2 regions of the Peribacillus sp. B2I2 genome follow, and region 2 is predicted to be linked to the other one. Evidence: riboswitches for the same ligand, from Rfam matches in the RefSeq annotation. Region 2 holds a riboswitch; the other holds the start of a gene.
The links. Region 2 has a riboswitch for S-adenosylmethionine ahead of ABIE66_RS15525 (bifunctional homocysteine S-methyltransferase/methylenetetrahydrofolate reductase). Riboswitches for the same ligand answer to the same signal wherever they lie in the genome.
Positions count from the first base shown of each region.

Region 1 (11,060 bases), 2.0 Mb from region 2:
ATATTTGTATATCATTAAGTTCTTTAGTATGTTGAAATTTTATCATAGATAAAAAAGGAGCGCAATGTATAATATTTCTAGTTCAAGAATGCCCAGGACTTTTTGCTTAAACCGTTTTAGAAGTCAAGGAGACGATATTCGTCGCTTTTTCAATTGCCTGCTCCAAATCTTCTATTAAATCCTCTACATTTTCAATCCCAATGGATAAACGGACTTGATCAGCACGCACACCCGCTTTCGCCAGACCTGCATCATTCAATTGCTGATGGGTCGTACTGGCAGGGTGGATGATCAAACTCTTCGCATCCCCTACATTCGCTACATGGGACCATAATTCCACCGAATTGATAAGTTTCGCCCCGGCTTCGCGGTCTCCCTTAATTCCAAAAGTCACAACGGATCCTGCTCCCTTGGGCAAATATTTATCCGCAAGGGCTTTATCGGGATGATCCTCATTAGAAGGATGCGAAACCCAAGTCACGGCAGGGTGATTTTTCAAATATTGAAGTACAGACTTCGTGTTCGAAAGATGCTCTTTCATCCTTACATGCAGCGTTTCAAGTCCAAGCGTAAACTGGAATGCGCTTTGGGCACTTAGCGCAGGGCCTAAATCACGAAGTAACTGCACTCGGGCTTTCGTTATAAAAGCGGCTGGTCCAACTGCCTCGGCGTATACCAGACCGTCGTAACTTGGATCAGGCTCCGTAAAGCCAGGGTAGTTTGGTGAGTTCCAATCGAACTTCCCTCCATCCACGATGACACCGCCTAAAGTGGTTCCATTTCCCAGAAGCCATTTTGTAGCGGAATGGATGACAATATCCGCTCCAAAATCAATTGGTCTGCATAGATACGGTGTAGCGAAGGTATTATCAATGATTAAAGGTATCCCGGCATTGTGGGCAATGTCAGCTACCGCTTCGATATCAAGGACCCTCAAACTTGGATTTCCGATTGTTTCGGCAAATATGGCTTTAGTTCTTGGCGTTATCGCCCTTTTGAAATTTTCAGGGTCATCAGGAGAAACGAACTTCACTTTAATCCCATATTTCGGAAGAGTGTTTTCAAAAAGATTATACGTACCGCCATATAAAGTGGAGGCTGAAACGATCTCATCCCCTGCACCGGCAATATTCAGGATTGACAGTGAGATGGCAGCCATTCCGCTTGCTGTTGCCAATCCGCCGATACCGCCTTCCAATAAGGCCATTCTTTCCTCAAAAACGCTGACCGTGGGATTATGTAGTCGTGTATATATATAGCCATTCTCCTTTAAGCCAAATAAATTCGCTGCATGGTCAGTGTCTTTGAACAAGTATGCATTGCTTTGGTAGATAGGGACTGCACGTGCACCTGTTTCATCAGCTTGCAGACCGCCATGAACACTCAATGTTTCGAAACGCAACTTTTTCTCTGACATACTATTTCTCCTCTTTCTCTATGGATTTAGTAGGAATTATATTGAAACCGGGCCTTTCAAAACAAAAAAACCACTTCCAAAAGAAGAGGTTTTAAAAACGCACCTCATCTTTTCAGAGCTAACACTCTGCTGGAATTAGCACCGTATATAAATTTATACCGGTTGCCGGGCTTCGTCGGGCCAGTCCCTCCGCCACTCTTGATAAGAACTATTAAATTCAGGATGCTTTCTTAATACAAAATATAACATTTTAGAATTAATCAGTCAATGAATTGTTAGAATATTCTTTGTTCAATTCCAATTTGGCCGCCACTTGTCCACAACTAAAAAAACCAATCCGTTTCTGATTGGTTTTTCAGCTGATTTCCTTAAGCAATCCATATAAATAAGGAACGGATTGAAAGGCATATATTTTTCTGTGCAGCTGCCCTTCTTTGAAAAACAATAAACACGGGACACTTTCAATTTCATATGATTCGGCAATAGCTTGAACATAATTCATATTCATTTTACCTGCCTTCAGTTCCGGGAAAAGTTCCATGGATATCGTCAGCATCTTGGAAGCCACCTGACAGGTGCCGCATAATGGCGTATATAAATATAAGCAAAATGTTTCCCCTTGTTCAACGGCAAGCTTACACTCTTCTTCTTTCCATTCCTGAATCAATTAGTCGTTCACCCTTTGACTTAAAAATTTCATTTTAACATTCATATTGGCAGATAAAAGCACAGTTGCGATATGATGTTCAGGTGAGCTCTCCACTTCTTTGTACATTTTATTAATATACAGGTGGTTCGCTTCCGGCATTTCCCTTCGGAATTGCTTCCGGAGCTTTTCTCCTGATTCATCTGCGTCAAAAAGGAGATAAACATCACGGTCCATCAATTCATCCACCAATTCATCAAGCTTAGTTAATGATATGGTCCCATTCGTACATCTAATTTCCACATCTTCATTTAAAACGGAGGCAACTTTTCTTCTATCGGAACTGCCTTCTACAATGATCACTTTATCGAATTCGCCCCATTCCATGTCATCACTCCATCTCACGAATTATGTGCGCAACTGCGATTGTACAAAATGAAAAAGAGAGCAGGCCTTTTCAGTCCCCCCTCTCCTTCGTTTTTAACCGTTAATCAAACTCTCATATTCTTCAGCGCTCATCAGGTTTTCAATATCACTGCTATTTGATGGTTCCAGCACGATCATCCATGCTTTTTCAAAAGGAGATTCATTTACATATTCAGGGTTGTCACTTAAGTCTTCGTTTACTTCAACAACCTTGCCACTGATAGGAGCATACAGCTCTGAAACGGTCTTAACGGATTCAACACTTCCAAATGGTTCGTTCGCTTTCAGTTCATCCCCGATTTCTGGAAGCTCAACGAAGACGATGTCCCCAAGCTCGGACTGGGCGAAAGCTGTAATTCCAATGCGCACTGTTCCATCTTCGGTTTTGACCCATTCATGTTCTTTAGTGTAACGAAGTTCTTTTGGTGTTGTTGTCATTATAAACCCTCCATATGTACATCTTATTTTATCTATTCCATTATAAGGTAGATTTATTGTTTAAGTAAGGAATTAACCAAATATTTTGTAAAATTTCAGTTCCAAACCTGTTCGAATTGCTCTTCTTTGAAACCTACCGTCACTTTGGTACCATCCGTAACAATCGGCCTTTTCAGAAGCATGCCATCTGTGGACAATATATCAAGCATCTCTGCTTCAGAAGCTTCTTTCAGCCTATCCTTTAAGCCTAGCTCCCGATATTTTTGACCGCTAGTATTGAAAAACTTCTTCAATTCCAAATTGCTGATTTTATATAGTTGTTCTATTTCAGTTCGCGAAGGCGGATTTTCCGCTATATGAATCGCTTCATATTGCAGTTCATGATTATCCAGCCACTTCTTCGCATTACGGCATGTGCCGCATTTTGGGTACCAATATAATGTTAAGCCCATCATTTCACCACCTATCAATAGAATACCCGTTTTCACCACGCAATACAACGAAATGTCTTTTGAATTTCCATTGCGATTTCATGAAAGGAAATAAAGGGAATGCCTTTACGGGCATTCCCTTTACAGATTCTGATTCATTGCTTAAAGTGCATATTTTTCCGTTTCGATTACCTTAACGGAAGCTTCACGTTTTTTCGCAATGACATTGATTGGATTGTGTCTTGTCAGCTTGCGAAGTGAAGAAAGCATGATGCGAAGGGTATCGCCTGTTTCCACCGCAATTAACGTTTCCTTTGCATGCTGTTCTATTTCATTGAAAGCTTCCTGAACGAAAATTTCCGTGTAAAGCACTTTTTGTTTGTTCTTCTCCAGCCCTGTAGCCGCAATTGCTTTTTCCGTACGTAATACCACGGATTCAGCTGCATATGCAAGGGATGCTATATCAGCAATATTGGAGAGGATTTCTTGTTCTTGATCAAGCTTATTGCCGTATTTCTGTGCAGCAAGGCCAGCTGCCAAAATACCGATTTTCTTAGCGTTTCTAACAAGCATTTTTTCTTGTGCCAATGGCTCATCGCCAGGCTCTTCCGGCATCATCATCATTAATTCCTCTTGCAGGCCTTGAGCCTTTTGAAGAAGCGGCAATTCCCCTTTAAGTGCTTTCTTCAGGAAAGTTCCCGGTACAAGCAATCGGTTGATTTCATTTGTACCTTCAAAAATCCGGTTAATACGGGAATCACGATATGCTTTTTCAATTTCATACTCCTGCATGAAACCATAACCGCCATGAAGCTGTACGCCTTCGTCCGTAACATAATCCAATACTTCGGAAGCGAAGAATTTATTCAATGAACACTCAATTGCATATTCAGCGATTGCAGCTGCCATTGATTTCCCATCTTTCACTTGCTCATCAGTCAATTTGCTTTGCCTTTGATCATAAAGGCCAACAGTACGGTATACAGAGCTTTCTGCTGCATAAATTTTAGACGCCATTGTTGCAAGTTTTTCTTTCGTCAAGTTAAAATCGGAAATTTTCGTTTTGAACTGTTGGCGTTGATTCGTATAAGCAGCTGTAATCTCAAGGGCACGTTTAGATCCGCCGACAGCACCCACGCCTAATTTATAACGGCCAATATTCAGGATATTGAAAGCAATGACATGCCCTTTTCCGGCTACACCCAAAAGGTTTTCGACGGGTACATGAACATCTTCGAGGATTAATGTACGTGTAGATGAGCTTTTGATGCCCATTTTCTTCTCTTCAGCACCAGTTGATACACCTTCATAATCACGCTCTACAATGAAAGCAGAGAATTGTTCGCCGTCGATTTTGGCGTATACACAGAAGACATCTGCAAAACCTGCATTTGTAATCCATTGTTTTTCACCATTTAAAATATAGTGTGTTCCTTCAGCATTCAATTTCGCAGTCGTTTTTGCCCCCAAAGCATCTGAACCTGAGCTTGGTTCCGTTAAGGCATACGCAGCAATTTTCTCACCCGTTGCCAGTAAAGGGAGATATTTTTTCTTTTGTTCTTCATTTCCGAATAATACGATCGGCAAAGATCCGATACCTACGTGTGCACCATGCGTAATTCCGAAGCCGCCTGCAAGTGCCATTTTTTCTGTAATTAATGCCGAACTGATTTTATCAAGACCCAATCCGCTGTATTCCTCAGGAACGTCAGCACCAAGTAAACCGAGTTCACCTGCATGCTTCAGTAATTTTACAGAACGGTCGAATTCATGGTTTTCTAAATGTTCAACCTGCGGCAGAATTTCATTCACCACGAAATCCTCTGAAGTTTTGGCAATCATTTTATGCTCTTCGGAATAATCTTCCGGTGTAAACACTTGATCATACGTAATATCTTCTACTAAAAAAGCTCCGCCTTTAATGAGGTTATCTGTTGTTTGATTGGACATGTTTTTTCCCCCTAAGTGATTAATGAAAGTAAACCCGCCGGAAGCATGTTGACAGCTTCCGGAAGGGATGGAATTACGCTAATAATTCAAATACTCCAGCAGCTCCCATTCCGCCGCCGATACACATTGTCACAACTCCGAATTGTTGGTTTCTGCGCTTCATTTCATGAAGCAGGCTTAATGTCAATTTTGCTCCAGAACATCCCAGTGGATGGCCTAAGGCAATGGCTCCGCCATTTACATTGACAATCTCTTCATTCAGCCCCAGCTCACGAATGATTTGAATGGATTGGGAAGCGAAGGCTTCATTCAATTCAAATAAACCAATATCGGATAACTCAAGGCCTGCTAGTTTCAAAGCTTTAGGAATGGCTGCAATCGGTCCGATCCCCATAATTTCAGGCGGTACCCCCGCTACAGCAAAGGAGCGGAACTTACCAATCGGTTTCATCCCCAATGACGAGGCCTTTTCCCCATCCATGACCATGACCGCGGCTGCTCCATCACTCGTTTGTGATGAATTCCCTGCTGTTACGGATCCTGTAACAGCGAATGCAGGTCTTAGTTTTTTCAGCACTTCAACAGTCGTACCCGGACGAACGCCCTCATCCTGTGAGAATGTGAATGATTTTTCCTTTAATTTAAGATCTGGACCCACTGAGCGAAGGGTTACGTCAACCGGTACGATTTCATCCGAAAACTTTCCTTCTGCAATGGCCTTAGCCGCCTTTTGATGACTTCGTACAGAAAATGCATCTTGATCATCACGGGAAATCCCGTATTTTTTTGCAACGGCTTCAGCAGTGTGACCCATACCCATATAATATTCCGGGGCTGTTTCCGCAAGTTTCGCGTTCGGACGCGTTACATGACCCATCATTGGTAAAAGGCTCATGGATTCCGCTCCGCCTGCAATGACTGTATCACTTTGGCCGAGCATGATTCTTTCCGCTCCATAAGCGATACTTTGCAACCCGCTTGAACAATAACGATTTATGGTTATGGCTGGTACTGTATAAGGCAACCCTGCCAACGCTCCAATGTTACGCGCCATGTTCAATCCTTGCTCCGCCTCAGGCATTGCACAACCGATAATCAGGTCATCGATGGTTCCTTCATAATTCCCTGCACGCTTTAACGTTTCCTTTACAACAAGTGCCCCTAAATCATCAGGACGTACATTAGCTAGAGAACCTTTTTTCGCTCTTCCTACCGGAGTCCTTGCTCCAGCTACTATTACCGCTTCTTTCATGAGGATCCCCCTTACTCAATTTTAAGCTATCGATCTATTAATCTTCCTTATCGGTTTGGCCATATCTTCATCTAAACATCAATTACGGAGTGGTTTCCCTTTAACGAGCATGTGCTGCATCCTTGCTTGAGATTTCGGCATCGAAATCAGTTTTAGGAACGCTTGTTTTTCCAGGTTCAAGATATACTGTTCATCTACTTCCGTGCCAAACGGGAGTTTCCCCCCTGCCAGGACGTATGCAAGCTCTTTGGCTATGACAAGGTCATGATCGGATAAGAATCCAGAAAGGCGCATGGATTCCGCCCCTAAGAGAAGTGCGGCATATCCCGTTTCACCAACGACAGGAATCTTTGTGCGGGCAGGAGCGGTATAACCTTGTTCATACATGGAAATGACAGCCTGCTTCGCATCATATAGTTGATGATCCGCATTCACACTTATTCCATCATATGAATTAAGGAAATTATTCCCGCGTGCTTCCTCAGCAGAGGTCGAAACCTTTGCCATGGCGACCGTTTCAAATACTTGGTTGGCCACTTTCTGTAAATCAAAGTCGACACCCTTCGGCATATTCCTCAATGTCTTGACATAAAGTTCTTTAGTCCCGCCGCCGCCAGGGATCAAACCTACACCAGCTTCCACCAGTCCCATATATGTTTCAGTCGTTGCCTGGATGTGCGCAGCCGGAAGGGATACTTCAGCACCCCCGCCAAGTGTCATATTAAACGGGGCAACCACTACAGGAACTGCACTGTACTTAATTTTCAGCATCGCCTTTTGGAATTGGCTGATGACCATATCGAGTTCAAAAATATTGTCATCTTGCGCTTCCATCAACATCATTGCAATATTGGCGCCTACACAGAAATTCTTGCCTTGGTTTCCGATGACAAGGCCTTTAAAATTCGCTTCCGCTTCGTCGACCGCCGCATTGATCATTTGCATGATATCCAGACCGATTGCATTATTCGGCGAAGTGAATTCAAGAATGGCCACTCCATCGCCGATATCTATCAAGCTTGCACCACTGTTTTTCTTGATTACGCCTTTTTGCTTCTTGATTGCTTTAAGATTGATCACCTTAGGATTTTCGACAATTTCTTTATATTCACCATTATCATAATAGTGGACTATGCCATTTTCTTCTTTATAGAAAGAAGTGATTCCCTTGGCGAGCATATCCTTTACCCATTGCGGAACGGAGATGCCTTCCGCTTCCAGACGGGCTACCGATTTCTCTACACCTATAGCATCCCAGGTTTCAAATGGACCAGTGGACCATCCGAATCCCCATTTCATCGCTTGGTCGATTGCCACGATGTCATCCGCAATGTCCCCAAGCAGTTGGGCAGAATACACAAGCGCCGGATTCAGCACATTCCAAAGCAATTGGCCAGCACGGTCTTCGCTATAAACAAGCGCTTTCATTTTATTTGGCAAGCCCTTGGCCTGTTTAGCCATTTCAATGGACGGCGCTTTTAATTTTTTTCGTGCATCATATTCAAGCGTTTCGGGATTCAATTCAAGGATTTCTTTGCCTTTTTTCAAGAAAAACCCTTGTCCTGACTTGCTTCCAAGCCACCCATTCTTAAGCATTTCATTCATGAAATCAGGTATTTTGAAAACTTCTTTTTCTTCTCCATCCACCTGGTCATATACGTTTTTGGCAACATGTGCAAAGGTATCCAATCCAACTACATCAAGTGTCCGGAAAGTCGCGCTGGTTGCCCTTCCGATCAACGGTCCTGTAACCGAATCGACTTCACCGACACTATATCCGCCTTTTTGCATTTCCCGGAGAGTGACCAATAAACCATAAGTGCCAATGCGGTTTGCGATGAAGTTTGGCGTGTCCTTGGCTTGGACGACACCTTTCCCCAGTACATCTTCGCCAAATCGTTTCATGTATTCGAGCACTTCTGGTGAAGTTGCTTCAGTAGGGATGATTTCCAACAATTTAAGATAACGCGGCGGATTGAAGAAGTGGGTTCCCAGGAAGTGCTTTTGAAAATCCTCCGAACGGCCTTCTGCCATCGCTTCGATTGAAATTCCGGATGTATTCGATGAAATGATGCTTCCAGGTTTACGATGCTGATCAACCTGGGCAAAAACACTTTGCTTAACCTCAAGTTTCTCAACGACCACTTCGATGACCCAATCGACATCCTTTAAACGGCTTATATCATCTTCCAGGTTTCCCGCCTCGATCAACGCAATATTTCCCTTAGCCGAAAGCGGAGCTGGTTTCTGTTTTAAAAGTTTAGTAATCGCAGTTTGGCTAATGCGGTTACGCACTTGTTTATTATCTAATGTAAGACCCTTTTTCTTTTCATCCTCAGTGAGCTCACGAGGTACAATATCCAATAATAAAGTCGGAATGCCGATGTTAGCAAGGTGTGCAGCAATCCCTGATCCCATAACTCCTGACCCTAGAACAGCAGCCTTTCGTATTTGTCGAACCAAGTTCATATCCCCCTTACGCAATGTATTGAATGAATGCTCATTCATTTTTAACCCAAAAATTTTTTGAATATTTTTTCTTATTACTAATATAGAATATATTTGGAAATTCCGCAATGATTAAACAGGAAAAAAATATTTTTTTCTCCAAATTCCTTTGGTTATTTCTCCTCCGTTCAGTAAAAAATAACCGTGCAGGAGGTGACTTATAAAATGAAGCGTAAAGATAATCCTTCTAAAGCAGCCGTAAGTGCAGCAAGCGTTAAAGGCAATGCCGGCCCTGGCGCTGAACGTCAACATGGAATCAATAAAGTGAACAGCCAGAACAATCAGTTTAAAAAATAAATCCTTCTTAATTTGAGCAGCCGTCCCTTATCCGGGGCGGCTCTCGCTTCCTATTTCTTGAATAGGCCTTTTAAAACGAAAGCAATATTGGCCGGTCTCTCCGCAAGGCGGCGCATGAAATATCCATACCAATCCGTACCATAAGGAACATATACCCTTACCTTATATCCTTCTTCAGCAAGCTCAAGCTGCTTTTCATTGCGTATGCCATATAACATTTGAAATTCAAATCGATCCCGGGGAATTCCCTGATCTTTGACCAAGTCCCTCGTAAAATCGATGATTTTATCATCATGTGTGGCAACTGCGGTATAATTGCCATTCAGCAAATGCTGCTTGATAATTTTCTTGAAATTCTCATCCACATCTTTTTTCTCGGGAAAAGCCACTTCCCTCGGTTCTTTATAAGCTCCTTTAACAAGTCTTAAATTCGGATGGTATGCATCCAGCTCCTCAATATCCTTCTCAGTCCGATACAGATAAGCTTGGATTACGGTCCCCAATTCATTATATTCAGACTTTAGGTTTTTGAATACATCCAAAGTTGGCTGACAGCGCGGAAAATCTTCCATATCAAGCGTCACGAAAACCTGATGGGCTTTAGCTTCATCCAAAATCCTCCGCATGTTATTCATTACGACCCGTTCGGACACATCCAAGCCCATCGAGGTCAACTTCAGGGATAACTGTGAATCCAGTTGATTTCTGCCAATCATGCGAATCGCTTCGATACACTCATCTGCCATCTTCCCTGCTTCATGTTCATCTTCAATGAATTCACCTAAATAATCAAGGGTAACAGCAAGCCCTTTCCGGTTAAGATCTGAAATCACACCGGATGCCATATTCAATGATTCTCCTGCCACGAAACGAGATGCACCAAACCGAAGCCCGTATTTTTTCGCTGCCTTTGTCATGCTTTTGTTCTTTGATAAAAAAAGCAATAGATTTTTCAATATTCCTTCCATCTGCATTCCCCTCCAAATCATTTTGGAAAATAGATGCACAAGATTATTTTACCATTTAATTCATTTTTCAGACATTTAGAATCAAGAATAAATAAATTTCATTAAGGGAAAATTAAGTTCGTTTAAAGAACACTTAAGGAGGTAGAATGATGGAACAGCAAAATTCGTTTAACAGCCAACAGCAGTCCACCGGCTTTATGAAGCAGCCGCCGGAAATGGTTTCGGTGAAAGATAGCTTATACTTAACCGATATGCTTGCATGGAATCTGAATGCGATTAAAAAAGCACATTTTTTTGCCACACAATGCAAGGACCCGCAAATCATTGATGCATTAAATCGGTGCGGTCTCATGCATCAACGCCATTACGATACCATTTTGAAACATTTGAACCCGGACCAAATTCAGGGTCAACAACAATACCAGTAAAGGAGGGTTCTTGATGCCCAATGAAAACAAAGTTCAAAATCCAGAATCTCCTGTAGCCAAGACACCGCAAATGAATGACAGGGATTTTATAAATGATATGCTTACAACTGAAAAGTACTTTTGTAACTCCTTTTCCGTTGCCTTGCATGAAATGAGTAACCAAGCATTATTCCAAGACATTTTCTCCGTATCAAAAGAAAATCAGGAGATGCAGCGTGAGCTCTATAACCTTATGTTTGAAAAAGGCTGGTATAGTTTAGAAAAGGCGCAAGCTACCAGCTTAGGCCAATCGTACCAAC
Region 1 is NZ_JBGCCB010000001.1:5,132,563-5,143,622, forward strand. Features, by position in the region: gene ABIE66_RS25670 (O-acetylhomoserine aminocarboxypropyltransferase/cysteine synthase family protein) at 107-1,417, opposite strand; SAM riboswitch class I at 1,519-1,625, opposite strand; gene ABIE66_RS25675 (thioredoxin family protein) at 1,773-2,084, opposite strand; gene ABIE66_RS25680 (toprim domain-containing protein) at 2,085-2,450, opposite strand; gene gcvH (glycine cleavage system protein GcvH) at 2,544-2,927, opposite strand; gene ABIE66_RS25690 (arsenate reductase family protein) at 3,023-3,379, opposite strand; gene ABIE66_RS25695 (acyl-CoA dehydrogenase family protein) at 3,521-5,308, opposite strand; gene ABIE66_RS25700 (acetyl-CoA C-acetyltransferase) at 5,382-6,560, opposite strand; gene ABIE66_RS25705 (3-hydroxyacyl-CoA dehydrogenase/enoyl-CoA hydratase family protein) at 6,639-9,023, opposite strand; gene ABIE66_RS25710 (YuzL family protein) at 9,234-9,365, shown strand; gene ABIE66_RS25715 (proline dehydrogenase family protein) at 9,416-10,333, opposite strand; gene ABIE66_RS25720 (hypothetical protein) at 10,483-10,761, shown strand; gene ABIE66_RS25725 (spore coat protein) at 10,775-11,060, shown strand, end outside.
Region 1: it holds a riboswitch for S-adenosylmethionine, as region 2 does, so the genes downstream of both, ABIE66_RS25670 (O-acetylhomoserine aminocarboxypropyltransferase/cysteine synthase family protein) here and ABIE66_RS15525 (bifunctional homocysteine S-methyltransferase/methylenetetrahydrofolate reductase) in region 2, are expected to answer to the same signal.

Region 2 (11,060 bases):
GATGATAGGGCTTTGGGCGAATGTCCCAATCCTTCTGGTTCCAGGAATGGGCGTAAATGCACTTTTTGCTTATACCATGGTTCAAGGAATGGGTCTATCTTGGCAATCGGCGCTTGGTGCTGTATTTATCTCAGGGGTTATTTTTGTAGTCATCGCTTTCACAAAATACTCTAAGATAATCAGTGATTCAATTCCAAGTTCAATAAAAGAAGCCATATCTGTTGGTCTTGGCTTATTCTTGATGCTAATTGGTCTCGAAAAGGGCGGGATAATCACGGGAGGTTCATCCTCTATCGTCGCACTTGGAGATTTAAGCGATCCTGCGGTGTGTGCGACAGTGTTGACCTTTTTACTGGCCATTACGCTATTCATCAAGAATGTCCCCGGTAACTTCATGATTACCATCCTGGCAGGGAGCCTCATTGCCTATTTGTTCGGGACTGTTCAACTATCGGAAATCCATTTTTCAGGCATAGACACAGCTTCCTACGGTAGTCTCTTCTTTTCATTATCGTTCATGGAAGCGGACCGGATCGAATTCTGGATAAGTGTATTTGCGATGACGATGGTTCTTGTTTTTGAAAATATTGGTCTTGTACACGGGCATGTAGACAGTATCAACCGCCAGGGTGCCTATAAAAAGTCGCTGCAGGCGACAAGTGTTTCCGTTCTGATTTCAGGCATATTCGGTTCAAGTCCTACGGTTGCAACCGTTGAAACGGCAGCTGGAATCGCATCAGGAGGCAGAACTGGTTTTACTTCAGTGGTGACGGGTTTTCTATTCATTCTATCACTGCTATTTATACCGGTGATTAAAGTGATCCCTGATAGCGCCATTGCCCCCATTTTAATTATTATTGGCATTTTGATGCTTGGAAACATAAAAAAGCTGGATTTCAGCGATTTAACCGAGAGCATACCGGCAATCATGATAATCACGATCATTCCATTCACTTACAGTATTGCTGATGGAATGGCATTCGGTTTCATCCTGTACCCGTTCTTGAAGCTTGTAACCGGAAAAGCGAGAGAAGTGTCAGCACCTATGTATGTGAGTGCCGGAATGTTTATCGTCTATTTCATCATCGGTATAATCGGTTAATATTTAGGAAGAGCGGTTGGAATGAGTCATTTCTCATTCCAACCGCTCTTTATTGTGTTTTTTTAGACGGGAAAATTGGATTTATTATGATTTACTCGATGACACATCCGTCCTGAAAATGCTATGATATAGAATATTAAAAAATGATAAATGACTAGCAGCATATTAGAGGATGTGACAGGATGATTATTGAAGGTTTAAAAAGCCATGGTTCAGGTAATGATTTCTTAATCATTGATGAATTGACTACGACCTTGACGTTTACTGAAGAAGAGCGAAAAAATTTCGCGAAGGCCCTATGCAATAGGGAAAAGCTTGGAGCGGACGGAATCTTGTTTGTAATGAAAAGTGAACATGCTGATGCAAGGATGCGTGTCTTTAATGCGGATGGATCGGAAGCCTCGATGTGTGGCAATGGACTTCGCTGTGTTGCACGTTACGCGAACGACGTTCTAGGGCTCGATAAAATGATCGTTGAAACCATGAAGGCGAATTTACTCGTGGAGAAAACGGAAGACATTTATGAGGGCATTCCGACTTTCAAGGTGGAAATTTCCCCTGTAAGTTTTAATGTGACGGATCTTCCTCTCATTATAGCGAAAGAACAGTTGCAAAACGAACCATTGCCGGAACTTCATGATACCCTATTATTTTCGGCTTTGGCGGTTCCTAATCCACATTTAATCACGCTCGTCGATAGTGATATTTTACAAAGTGATTTGCAGGAAGACCTTTCAACAAAGGTCAATCAACAGAATGAGCTTTTCCCTGATGGCGTCAATGTCAGCTTTGTGAAAGAGTTGGAACCAGGGAGCATTTACGTGCGGACATTTGAACGGGGAGTGGGCTTCACGAATGCTTGTGGAACGGCGATGTCGGCTTCAAGCCTAGTAACATGCTCTGTTGGATTAAACGCGTTGGAAAGTGAAATATCTGTCTACAATAACGGCGGAAAAGTTAAATGCGTCGTGCATCATGATGAAGAAAGCCAAAAGTATTCAATTGATTTAATTGGGAACGCAACCTATGAATTCAAGGTATCGATTGAAATAGACTTAGATCAGCCTGAAAAATTTGTCATGCTTGAAAAGCAGGATTTTGAATCGGAAACAAGCCTGTATGCCAAGCTGCAGGATGAAGTTCAAAGTTATTTGAAAACGACATTATAAATAAAAGGACCAACCAGGAGTTGGTTACAGACTGTAGACAAACTCGAAGAAAAGCGAGTGTGCCTGCAGTTTTTTTATTTAAAAAACGTTCCAGTCATTTTCAGAAATCCGCTCCCTTTCCGCCTACTGTATCAGGGTTGGGAATGAGTCCATTCCCAACCCCTTTTTGCCGACAAAAGGGTTTCTATCTGAATTTTTTAAACAAAGCTGATTGGAATGGAAGGTATGAGATTCCTGCAGGGAAAGCGGGTCCAAGGGAGACCCTAGAGGTGCACCCTACTTTCCAATCAACGTTCCATTTTACACTCCCTCAAAAAAAGACCAACTAGTTGTTGGTCTTTTTTTGTTTTAGGAATGATAATACTTCCAAAAAGGCCGGGCCATTATCGACAAGCCTGTAATCCATAAATGCACATCCGTTCCTTTTGATTCTGTTTGGTATGGTTTCAATCGTATAGTCCTTTAACTGGAGACTTTCGTCAACTTCCTCCCAAAACAAAGGTGTAGCCACACCCGCGAAAGAATTTCCCCGTGGGGAATAAGGTTGAATGATGGTTTTTCCTTCACTATGCTGCACAAAGTCCAAGTAAAGTCGGTCATGCCGATTTATTTTCATTCTTTCCGTTGTAAAATCATTTGGGTTGGAACTTGTTAAGTAGTCACCGAGAAAATCGGTGAATATGCGTGTCTCCTGATAAGTAAATCTGTCATCAGGCAGAGGGATGTGAATTTGCAGTCCTTTGTTACCTGAAGTTTTTACAAAAGCTTTTATCCTTAAAGAGTCCATCACCTTTTTTATTTCCTGTGCGGCCTTTATAGCCAAGGAGAAAAATTCGATGGAAGGGGGATCTAAGTCCAGGACGATTTCATCGGGTCTTGTTTTTCCAGCTTTCTGAAATGGGGCATGGAATTCCAATGCCAGTTGATTTCCAAACCAAAGTAGCGTTTCAATATCGTTACACAGCATATACTCAATATCATCATCCATGAACGTTTTAATAAAGGCCGGCGCATAATCAGGCTTGTTTTTCTGGAAAAATCTTTCTTTATCCATAGTGCCATGAGGATAGCGAATAGTCGTAAGCAGTTTATCCTTCAAGAAGGGTAAGAAGAAAGCTGAAACCTCCCGTAAATAATGAAGGTATTCAACTTTTACCACCTGTTTTCCACCGGTTATCCAAAGTGGTTTATCCTTGGAGGTTATTTGTACAGTATCTGGAAATGTGTATTGGCCTATGACGAATTTCTCCCAGGTACATTCATCGGGGGTTGTTTGTAAAAGCCATTGCGAAAACTGGGGTTCACGCAATTCATTTTCCTCATAAACGTGTAAGAATTGAACTTCGATGCAAATGGATGGATGTATATAAAAAAATTGTGCGTCTTCGTCTGATGCATTTTGCTTGATCAGTTCATGCAATATCCCTTTATCTTGAGCACTCAGTCCATTTTTAACACTTCCGATTTTCGTTACGGCACCTTCTTTGAAAACTGCGAGGGAAACGTAACCATTTTCTTTGTGCAATGCTGTAATGAAACAAGAAACGGTCTTCCAATTTTTCACCTTAATCCAAGATGTAGAACGTTTTCCTTCTTGCCAAGTTCCCCGAATTTCCTTGGCGACAACTCCTTCGCCATCGAATAGGATGACCTTTTTCAAGGCATCATCCAAAACGTCAAAACTTTCTATTAATTGGATCAAAGCCTTATCGGTGGAGTCAGGAGGCATAGGAAAGCCAAGTTCTTCACCCATATTCATCATGAATCTCCTTCGTTCTTCCATAGGTTTAGCTGCTATGTCTTTTCCGCTGATGCGAAGCAGGTCAAACGCTATAAACCGGCATGGGGAAAAATGAGCTTTTTCTGAAATTAAGGATTGTTTCCCAAGGCGTCCACGCCACTGTATTTGAAAAAAGTCCGCTTTTGCTTGATTGGTAAGCCAGACCAATTCACCGTCCAACTGCAGTGGGAGGTAATCTTCCAGGTCCAGATCTTTGATGTAAGCAATGATTTCTGGGAATAAGGGTGATAACTCCTTCTCATTTCGACTCGAGATGCTTATCGTATCGGAGTCTATCGTTAAAATTGCCCTAAAGCCGTCATATTTGATTTCATAACGCCAATCCTTGGAGTTAGGGGCTTCAGGGTAATAGGTTGGCAGCATCGGTTTCATCTTGTAATTACCTCCGCAAATAATTGATAACATTATTTTGCCAAAAAAACGAAGTGTTAGAGTTGGCAATTGTTTTTTCGGTTTTTTTTTAACAAAGGGGAATAATAAAATTGATCTTCTCTTTAAAAATAAGTTATGAGGTGACGAATATGCATACGATGTGGAAGGGGAGCATATCATTCGGTTTGGTGAACATTCCGATCAAACTTCATGCTGCAACGGAAGATAAGGATATATCTTTAAAGACGTTGCATAAGGAGTGTCATTCACCGATTAAATACGAAAAGATGTGTCCGGTTTGCCAAAAAGAAGTGGGAAAGGACGATATAGTCCGCGCTTTTGAATATACAAAGGGAAAGTTTGTTGTATTGGAAGACAGTGAACTAGAACAGCTAAAAAAACAAAATGAAGAAAAAGCAGTGGAAATCGTGGATTTCGTTAAAATTGAAGAAATAGATCCCATTTATTTCAACCGGAGTTATTACATGTCTCCTAATGACGGTGGGATAAAAGCTTATTCCCTTTTGAGGCAGGCCCTAAAAGAATCGAATAAGGTTGGGTTAGCGAAAATCATCATTCGCTCAAAAGAACAAATGGCGGTAATCCGAGTTGTTGATAATACCTTGGTGATGGAAACGATTCATTATCCGGATGAAGTTCGCTCCACAGCGGATGTGCCGAATATCCCTGCCAACGATACCATTGTAAAAAAAGAAATCGATACGGCTGTGTTATTGATAGATCAATTAACGACTACTTTCGATCCGACAAAATATAACGATGACTATCGAACCGCTTTACTTGATTTGATTGAATCGAAGAAAACGGGACAAACGACGATTACAGCCAAAACAAAAGAGCCAGTTTCCAACAATGTAACCGATTTAATGGAGGCTTTACAGGCATCCATTGACCGAACGAAACATGATGAACCGGAAAAGAAAAAGACTACCCGAAAGAAAGCGGCACCGAAAAAAAAGAAACAAGCATAAACAGGAAGCTGAGCGGAAGACGTATGATGTCGCTCGGCTTTCTGCTTGTTTTAGCAAGGGGGTTTGCCTTCTAATAAGGTAATGAAAGTGACTTAACAGGGAGAGGATTACATATGGAAGGAAGTACAAATAGGTAAGTGGATCACGATGTAAGGAACTGAATGGAATTAAAAGAAAATGATGGATGGAAATGAAGGCAAAAAAATTCGCTCCCTAAAGAGCGACAATGAGGAATTCAATCGTGAAAATCAACATATAGGCGAACGGTTGTAGTTTTCGACTATATATTGTGTTCATATTCTACCATATTTAATTCTGAAATAGCAACAAAATTACTGAAACTAACCTATGAATTTTTCTGGAAATCAATGATATTTCGCCAACTTGGTGCTTTTGCCCTTCTAATCTGCTATATTCCCATAAAAAACTACAGAACAAAATGGATTTTTAGTATAATTTATACATATATGATGATATAAATTAAATAAGAATGGAAGATGTAAAATGGAAAATGGAAAAATCGAATCGCTTCATGCCGGAAAGCCCAAACAGGAAAATTTTTCAAATATCGATATCTTTTCAGCGATGGATAAACAAGCAGTGGATGACGTGATAGTAACTAAATCAGGCATAATGGGTGATGGGGTAGGTAATGTAAAGTTCCATGGAGGTCCTGATAGGGCTTTGTGTTTTTACCCCTTTGAGCATTACTCATTATGGAATGAAAGATTCGCTAAAAAGCTAGATATCCCTGCATTCGGTGAAAATTTAACTGTAGCGGGGATGAGGGAAGAAACAACGTATATCGGTGATATTTATCAAATAGGCGAAGTGATTGTTCAAATTAATCAGGGGAGGATCCCTTGCTCGACCATTTCCCACTTCAATCAAGAACCTAAGTTTTTGGAATTCGTGCTGAAAACGAGTTACACTGGTTATTTTGCAAAAGTCATTCAGGAAGGAACGATAAAGAAACAAAACGAAATCGTGCTAATAGATCGTTTGCAAGAAAAAATTTCGGTTCATTATGCAACAGAGGTGATCCTACATAACCGAGATGGGCTGGAAGGCTCAAACGCGTTACTTACACTAGACTCGTTAGCGGAAGACTGGAAACAAAGGATAGTGAAGAGAGTTCAAGCTGCAAAAGAGTGATTGAATTTTGCAAAAGTGAAAAAAATGACGATCAGGTATTGAAATTGACAGATTATTAATGTAAATTAAATATAATCAAATTTTGAAATCTTGTGAAAATTATATAATTGGATCTTATCGAGAGAGGTGGAGGGACTGGCCCGAAGAAACCTCAGCAACCAGCTTAGGCAAAGGTGCTAAATCCAGCAAGCAGAGCTTGATAGATGAGGAGAATGTTTCAAAAGACCTTCTTCTTTGAGAAGGTTTTTTTTTCTTTTCTCTCATACTCATATAAAACGACAAAAACAGGATTGTTTTTGAGAGAGGGTGTAATTATGAATTTTCGTAAAGAATTGAAAGAAAGAATGCTGGTTGGAGAAGGGGCAATGGGGACCTTACTGTACTCTTATGGCATCGATCAATGTTATGAGGAATTAAACTGCACGAACCCAGATCAAATAGAGTCCATTCACCGTGCCTATTTGCAAGCTGGTGCAGATATCCTTCAATCTAATACATATGGGGCCAATTTCAATAAATTGAAACGGCATGGACTTGAAGATGAAGTAAGCAGAATCAATCGCCAGGGAGTCATCCTTGCTAAAAAAGCGGCAAAAGGAAAGGCATATGTCTTCGGTACCATAGGGGCACAGCGGAGTATCAGGAAATCGGATTTAAGTATGGAAGAGATAAAGCGAGGTTTTCGTGAACAGCTATACAGTCTGTTGATGGAAAACCCGGATGGGATTCTCTTGGAAACATTTTATGACCTGGAAGAGCTGGAAACCGTTTTGCAAATCGTTAAAAATGAAACTGGACTGCCGATCATCGCAAATGTTTCGATGCATGAACTGGGAAATCTTCAAAATGGAATCCATTTAAATGAAGCCTTTCAAAAACTCGAGCAATTGGGTGCCGATGTTGTTGGGGTGAATTGCCGACTCGGTCCACATCATATGATTCGGGCCTTGGAAGAGGTGAGTTTGCCAAAGCAAGCGTCGATTGCCATTTACCCAAATGCCAGCCTTCCCGATTATGTGGATGGAAGGCTTGTCTATAAAGCTGTGCCGGAATATTTCGGCTCAAGTGCCCTAGACCTTCGTGAGCAAGGTGCCGGGATCATAGGAGGGTGCTGTGGAACGACTCCCCTGCATATTCAAGCTGTAAAGAATGCGATTGGAAGTTTGGCTCCAGTAAAAGAGAAATATACGAAAGCCCGTGAAATAGAAATAATTGAAGTGAACGATAGAGAATTGGAACTCCCTCTGTACGAAAAGGCCAAAACAGAAAGGACGATTCTTGTTGAACTTGATCCTCCGAAAAAGTTGGGAATAGAGAGTTTCATGACTGGTGCCGAGGTTTTGAAAAAAGCAGGGGTCGATTCCATTACCTTGGCGGATAATTCACTTGCTTCACCAAGGATATCGAATGATGCACTGGCTAACTTGCTGAAGAACCAATTGAATGTAAAGCCGATGGTGCATATAACATGCCGGGATCGAAATTTAATTGGCCTGCAGTCACATTTAATGGGCCTGCAGACGGTTGGGCTGGACGAATTATTGATCATCACCGGAGATCCCTCTAAAATTGGGGACTTCCCGGGAGCCACTTCGGTTTATGATTTATCGTCGTTTGACCTAATAAGCATGGTCAAACAATTTAATGAAGGTCTATCCTATTCCGGTCAGAGTTTGGGCCAGCGGGCTAATTTTAAAATTGCCGCCGCTTTTAATCCCAATGTAAAATATTTGGATAAAGCCGTACAGAGAATGGAAAAGAAGATTGCCTGCGGTGCCCAATCCTTTTTGACACAGCCAATTTATTCAGTTGAGCAGATTGAAGAAGTTCATGAAGCTACAAAACATCTAGAAACCCCGGTTTTCGTCGGTATCATGCCATTGACAAGCACACGGAATGCCGAATTCATCCATAATGAGATCCCGGGCATCAAATTGCCGGATAATGTCAGGAGGGCCATGGCTTTAGCGGGGGATGACCCTGTAAAGTCAAGAATTGAAGGGGTGAATATCGCGCGCGAGCTAGTCGACGCGGCACGGGAAAAATTCAAGGGCATATATTTAATCACTCCGTTCCTTCGCTATGAAATGACGGCGGAACTTACGAAATATATTAGAAAAGTCGATAGTAAACATACATCAGAGGTGGCAGCACATGAATAAAAAAGCGATTCAAGATCAGTTGGATACTAAGATTCTCCTGCTCGATGGAGCGATGGGAACCATGCTTCAAGCGGAGAATTTAACAGCAGAGGACTTTGGCGGGGAACAATTCGAGGGTTGCAACGAGTATTTATCACTGACACAACCGGAAATCATCCAATCCATCCATGAAAAATATTTAGCAGCAGGTGCTGATATCATTGAAACAAATACCTTCGGAGCGACTAGCATCGTTCTTGAGGAATACCAAATAAGCACGATTGCCTACAAGCTTAATAAAATTTCAGCTGAGCTTGCCGTTAAAGCATGTGAAAAATATTCAAATGATAATTGGCCAAGATATGTAGCTGGCTCGATGGGGCCTACCACAAAAACGCTATCCGTAACAGGTGGAACGACTTTTGATATTTTAACCGATTCTTATGAAGAACAGGCACTCGGTCTTTTGGATGGCGGGGTAGACTTGTTATTGGTTGAAACCTGTCAGGATATGCTAAATGTCAAGGCAGCCTTTTCTGGAATAAAAGCAGCCTTCGCTAAATCAGGAAAAGATGTACCTGTCATCATATCAGGTACGATCGAACCGATGGGGACGACACTTGCTGGCCAGTCGATAGAAGCTTTCTATTTATCGGTTGAACATATGAAGCCCATGGCTGTCGGCCTGAATTGTGCAACAGGGCCGGAATTCATGATAGACCATATCAGGACACTTGCAGATATAGCCAATAGCGCAATCAGTTGTTACCCGAATGCCGGGCTCCCGGATGAAGAGGGTCACTATCATGAGTCACCGACTTCACTTGCAGAGAAAATGAAGCAATTTGCCGAAAAGGGATGGGTCAATATCATTGGGGGTTGTTGTGGTACTACGCCAGAACATATTAAAGAACTTGTCAGGGTCCTTGAAGGCATTCAGCCCCGTACAATATCCGAATCAGCCCATGGGCATGCCGTATCAGGCATAGAGCCACTCATTTATGATGATTCAATGCGTCCTTTATTTGTAGGTGAGAGAACGAATGTTATCGGATCTCGAAAATTCAAGGAGCTGATTCGTGGAAAACATTACGAGCCAGCTGCCGAAATTGCACGTGCCCAGGTAAAAAAAGGCGCCCATGTCATTGATATCTGTCTTGCTGACCCTGATGGGGATGAGCTTGGTGATATGAAGGAGTTCGTAGAAGAGGTCGTCAAAAAAGTGAAAGTCCCATTGGTCATCGATACTACAGATGAAGCCGTACTTGAACAAGCATTAAAACATTCACAAGGAAAATCCATCATTAATTCCATTAACCTTGAAGATGGTGAAGAGCGCTTTGAAAAAATAGTGCCATTCGTCCATCAATATGGTGCTGCCGTTGTCGTAGGAACCATTGATGAAATTGGGATGGCCGTCGATGCTGAGCGCAAATTGGAAGTGGCTACACGTTCTGTTGATTTGCTCGTAAATAAGTATGGACTAAACAAAAGTGACATCATTTTTGATCCGCTGGTATTTCCTGTAGGTACGGGTGATGAACAATATATCGGTTCTGCTTTAGAAACGGTGAAGGGAATTAAGGCAATCAAAGAAAAGTTTCCGGAATGCTTAACGATACTTGGCATATCGAATGTTTCATTCGGTCTGCCAGCACGTGGAAGGGAAATTCTAAATGCCGTTTTCCTCTACCATTGTACAAAAGCCGGTCTCGATTATGCTATCGTGAATACGGAAAAGCTTGAACGTTTCGCTCTGATACCGGAAGACGAAGTGAAATTGGCTGAGGCACTCCTGTTTGAAACATCTACAGAAACTTTAGCGATCTTTACCGAGTTTTATCGTGGAAAAAAAGCGGAGAAGAAGGATAATGGTGTGATCCTGCCATTGGACGAACGATTAGGTAACTATATTATCGAAGGTACGAAAGAAGGATTGATTGATGATTTAAATAAAGCAATTGAACGCGGTGACCGCCCATTGGAAATCATCAATGGACCATTGATGGATGGAATGAGTGAAGTGGGTCGGTTATTTAATGACAACCAACTTATTGTCGCAGAAGTGCTTCAGAGTGCTGAAGCAATGAAGGCGGCTGTATCTCACCTTGAACCACTAATGGAAAACTCTGAAGATAGCGCCAAGAAAGGAAAGATCCTTTTAGCGACTGTCAAGGGAGATGTACATGATATCGGGAAAAACCTAGTGGATATCATACTGTCTAATAATGGCTATGAAGTCATTGATTTGGGTATCAAGGTCGCACCGCAACAAATCATTGAAGAGGTTCGAAAACATGAGCCAACCATAATTGGACTATCTGGATT
Region 2 is NZ_JBGCCB010000001.1:3,152,550-3,163,609, reverse strand. Features, by position in the region: gene ABIE66_RS15550 (NCS2 family permease) at 1-1,102, shown strand, start outside; gene dapF (diaminopimelate epimerase) at 1,285-2,271, shown strand; gene ligD (DNA ligase D) at 2,597-4,444, opposite strand; gene ku (non-homologous end joining protein Ku) at 4,594-5,436, shown strand; gene ABIE66_RS15530 (MOSC domain-containing protein) at 5,941-6,591, shown strand; SAM riboswitch class I at 6,703-6,801, shown strand; gene ABIE66_RS15525 (bifunctional homocysteine S-methyltransferase/methylenetetrahydrofolate reductase) at 6,906-8,753, shown strand; gene metH (methionine synthase) at 8,746-11,060, shown strand, end outside.